2 regions of the Bradyrhizobium sp. WYCCWR 12699 genome follow, and region 1 is predicted to be linked to the other one. Evidence: riboswitches for the same ligand, from Rfam matches in the RefSeq annotation. Region 1 holds a riboswitch; the other holds the start of a gene.

Region 1 (2,195 bases):
CTGGGCCTGGTAATTGGAGCCGATGCGCTGGCCGTACATCGCGTCGGGGCGGGCCAGCATCTTCTCGTAGACGAGGCGGCCGACGATCTGGCCGTGCTCGAGGATGAACGGCACTTCGCGCGAGCGCACCTCCAGCACGGCGCGCGAGCCCAGCCCACCGGCGCCGGCATAGCCGAAGCCGGGATCGAAGAATCCGGCATAATGCACGCGGAATTCGCCGACCAGCGGATCGAACGGCACCATCTCCGCGGCGTAGTCCGGCGGCACCTGCACGGCTTCCTTCGACGCCAGGATGTAGAACTCGCCGGGATCGAGGATCAGGCTGCCGTCGGGACGGGCCGAGATCGGCTCCCAGAAATCTTCCACCGCGTAGCCGGAGCGGCGATCGACGTCGACGACGCCGGTGTGCCGCTTGGCGCGGTAGCCGACGAAGCCGCTCGCCTTCTCGCCGGAGAGGTCGACGGAGACGGCGACACCGCCCGACAGATCGGCATCGTCGACATCGACGAGGCGCTCAGTGGCGTGCAGGCCGTCGAGCTCGTCGGCGTTGAGGATGGCATCGCCGGTGCGGAAGCGCACCTGGCTGAGGCGCGAGCCCTCGCGGACCAGCACCGGAAACGTCTTCGGGCTGATCTCGGCATAGAGCGGACCGTGATAGCCGGCGCCGATCATGTCGAAGCGGCGGGTGCCGTCGGCGATCACGCGGGTGAAGACGTCGAGCCGGCCGGTCGAGCTCTTGGGGTTCGCGGCCGCGACGATCTCCGGCGGCAGCGCGAGGCTTTCCAGCAGCGGCACGATGTAGACGCAGTTGGTCTCCAGCACCGCACCGTCGGCGAGGCTGAACTCGTGCAGCTTCAATTCGTCGATGCGCTCGGCGACGGTTGAGCCGGGACCGGGCAGGAAGCTGGCGCGGACGCGATAGGCGATGTCGCCGAGGCGCAGATCGAGGCTCGCCGGCTGGATCTGGCTCTCGACGAAATCATAGGCGGGCAGGATGAGCCCCGCCTCCGCCATCGCCGCGATCATGCGGTCGGGCAGGATACCATTGGCGTCGGGCGCGACCGTGAACGTCAACCGGGGGTCCTCATCAGGGGTCAATTGCATCCGGACATGCCGGAAATACAAGTCTTTTACGGCTATCCGATGGACGCCTTGACGGAAAGGGCATTGCGGAATATGAGCATCACTTATCCCGTGGTGATTTGAGCCGGCCGGCTTGCAGCCACGTTAAATAAGTCGCTAAACAGGCCGGGGACCTCTGTGATCCCGGCCCGTGGAGATATCCAGGCCGGTTTTTTTGTGACCGTCTTCGACGAGACGGTCATGTCGGAGGGTCCTATGTCGAAGTCGCCTGCTGCTTACCGCCCCGAAACTCGCCTGGTCCATTCCGGCACCCTGCGCTCGCAATATGGCGAGACGTCGGAGTCGCTGTTCCTGACCCAGGGCTACGTCTACAACAGCGCCGAGGAGTGCGAGGCGCGGTTCAAGGGCGAGGATCCGGGCTTCATCTATTCGCGCTACTCCAATCCCACCATCGCAATGTTCGAGCGCCGCATGATCGAGCTCGAGGGCGCCGAAGCCGCCCGCTCGGCGGCGACAGGCATGGCCGCGGTGACGACCGCGATCCTTGCGCCGCTCAAGGCCGGCGATCACGTGGTGGCCTCACGGGCGCTGTTCGGCTCGTGCCTCTACGTCGTGCAGGACCTGTTGCCGCGCTATGGCATCGAGACCACGCTGGTCGACGGGCTCGACCTCGACCAGTGGCAGCGCGCATTGCGACCGAACACCAAGACGTTCTTCCTGGAGAGCCCGACCAATCCGACGCTGGATGTGCTCGACATTCCCGGGATCGCCGAGATCGCGCACAAGGGCGGCGCGCGGCTCGTGGTCGACAACGTGTTCGCAACGCCGATTTGGCAGAGCCCGCTCGCGCTCGGCGCCGACGTGGTGGTCTATTCCGCGACCAAGCATATCGACGGCCAGGGCCGCTGCCTCGGCGGCATCATCCTGTCCTCGGAAGCCTTCATCGCGGAACACATCCACAATTTCATGCGCCAGACCGGGCCGTCGATCTCGCCGTTCAACGCCTGGGTCCTGCTCAAGGGTCTGGAGACGCTGGGCGTGCGCGTGCGCGCGCAGACCGATACCGCCTCGCGCATCGCCGAGGTGCTGGCGAGCCATCCGAAGATCGCACG
Region 2 (2,195 bases), on a different contig from region 1:
ACGGCGTGCGGCTCGAGGTTGCCGAGACCATTGCCAAATCGCCCTTGGATTTCGCCACCGCCTCGACCGCGGCCTGCGCGCTGAAATGGGCGACGTAAGGCACCGTGAAGCCGAAATTAAAGCGCACGGAATCGCGCATCGCCGCCTCGCTGGCCGAGATGTCGGCATGCACGGAGAACGGCGCCTGCACATAGGTGAAGGTCGAGATGATGACGCGCCAGATGCTCTCGACCGTGTCGAGCGGCAGGATGCCGCGATGGCGCTGCACGAGCTCGCGCATCATGGATGCCTCGCGCGCCGGGCGGAACGCCGAGCCGACCTCCTGGGTCTGCTTGACCTGGATCAGGCGGTCGATGATGTCGCCGCGCTGCATCAGCAGGCGGTGCATGCCCTCGTCGATCGCGTCGATCTCCTTGCGCAGTTCCTGCAGCGATGGTGGCGCGGGCGGACGTTGGGACATGTCTGGCTGTCGATCGTTCCGATGGGGGAATGCCCTGATTAGGCAGTCGGAGCGGCGAAAGCAAAGAGAAATGACGTCCTTTTCGTCCCGCGCGACAGAGGCGAATTGCACCGATCCGGGCCGCGACTTGACGAAAACCGCCCAAGACGGTAGTTTTTATCCGTTCCGTGGTCATTTGAGCCGGCCGGCTTGCAGCCACGTTAAAAAACTCGCTAAACAGGCCGGGGACGCTTCCGATCCCGGCCGAACCTATCGTTCAGGCCGGGTTTTTCATGGCCTGATGCAAGTGGCGATCAAGGTTTGATCGAGAACGAGGTCGATGGTCAGATGGGTGGCGTCAAGTCGATACCGAGTCCTGCGATCAGCGCCGACGAGCGGTCGCACGAGGTGGATCATCCGAGTTCGCAGGTCGCGCATTTCGGCGCCGAGCAGCCGCTGCGGCTCGATTGCGGAGTCGATCTCACCCCGTTCCAGATCGCCTATCAGACCTATGGCGAGCTCAACGCAGATCGCTCCAACGCAATTCTGATCTGCCATGCGCTGACCGGCGATCAGCATGTCGCCAATGTGCATCCCGTCACCGGCAAGCCCGGCTGGTGGGAGACGCTGGTCGGCCCCGGCCGCCCGATCGATCCCAAGCACTACTTCATCATCTGCTCCAACGTGATCGGCGGCTGCATGGGCTCGACCGGGCCGGCGTCGATCAATCCCGCCACCGGCAAGGTCTGGGGTCTCGAGTTTCCCGTCATCACGATTCCGGACATGGTGCGCGCGCAGGCGATGCTGATCGACCGGCTCGGCATCGACACGCTGTTTGCGGTGGTCGGCGGCTCGATGGGCGGCATGCAGGTGCTGCAATGGACGGCGGCGTATCCCGCCCGCGTGTTCTCCGCGCTGGCGATCGCCTGCGCGACGCGGCACTCGGCGCAGAACATCGCCTTCCACGAGCTCGGCCGCCAGGCCGTGATGGCCGATCCCGATTGGCACGGCGGCGGCTATGCCGATCACGGCATCCATCCGCATCGCGGGCTCGCGGTGGCGCGCATGGCGGCGCACATCACCTATCTCTCGGACGCGGCGCTGCATCGCAAGTTCGGCCGGCGCATGCAGGACCGCGAGCTGCCGACCTTCTCGTTCGACGCCGACTTCCAGGTCGAGTCCTACCTGCGCTACCAGGGCTCTTCTTTCGTCGAGCGCTTCGATGCCAATGCCTATCTCTATCTGACCCGCGCGATGGACTATTTCGACATCGCCGCCGACCATGGCGGCGTGCTCGCAAAGGCGTTCGCGGATATCAAGACGCGCTTCTGCGTCGTCTCCTTCACCAGCGACTGGCTGTTTCCGACCTCGGAATCGCGCGCGCTGGTGCATGCGCTGAACGCGTCGAGCGCGCGGGTGTCGTTCGCCGAGATCGAGACCGATCGCGGTCACGACGCCTTCCTGCTCGACGTTCCCGAATTCTTCGACATCTCCCGCGCCTTCCTGCAATCGGCAGGCAAGGCCCGCGGGCTGAAGGATAGCTAGCATGTCTGCGCAGGACGTATTGCCGCTGGGCGGCGTTGCGACCGGACGGTCCGGTGATTTTCGCGCCGATCATCGGCTGGTGGCCGAAATGGTGAAGCCGGGCTCGAAGGTGCTCGACGTCGGTTGCGGCGAGGGCGACCTGCTTCAGCTCCTGGAGACCCGCGGCATCGACGGCCGCGGCATCGAGCTGTCGCGCGAGGGCGTCAACCGC

The links. A riboswitch is a leader RNA that binds a small molecule or an ion and turns the genes downstream of it on or off. The one in region 1 is predicted to bind S-adenosylmethionine.
Region 2: another riboswitch for S-adenosylmethionine. It lies ahead of RPS27_RS17220 (homoserine O-acetyltransferase); the one in region 1 lies ahead of RPS27_RS12120 (O-succinylhomoserine sulfhydrylase).

What each region holds. Positions count from the first base shown of each region.
Region 1 covers NZ_JAVTJN010000030.1:267,370-269,564, forward strand. The annotation lists gene RPS27_RS12115 (2'-deoxycytidine 5'-triphosphate deaminase) at 1-1,104, opposite strand, end outside; SAM riboswitch at 1,185-1,264, shown strand; gene RPS27_RS12120 (O-succinylhomoserine sulfhydrylase) at 1,339-2,195, shown strand, end outside.
Region 2 covers NZ_JAVTJN010000032.1:506,423-508,617, reverse strand. The annotation lists gene RPS27_RS17225 (chorismate mutase) at 1-460, opposite strand, end outside; SAM riboswitch at 618-697, shown strand; gene RPS27_RS17220 (homoserine O-acetyltransferase) at 788-1,984, shown strand; gene metW (methionine biosynthesis protein MetW) at 1,986-2,195, shown strand, end outside.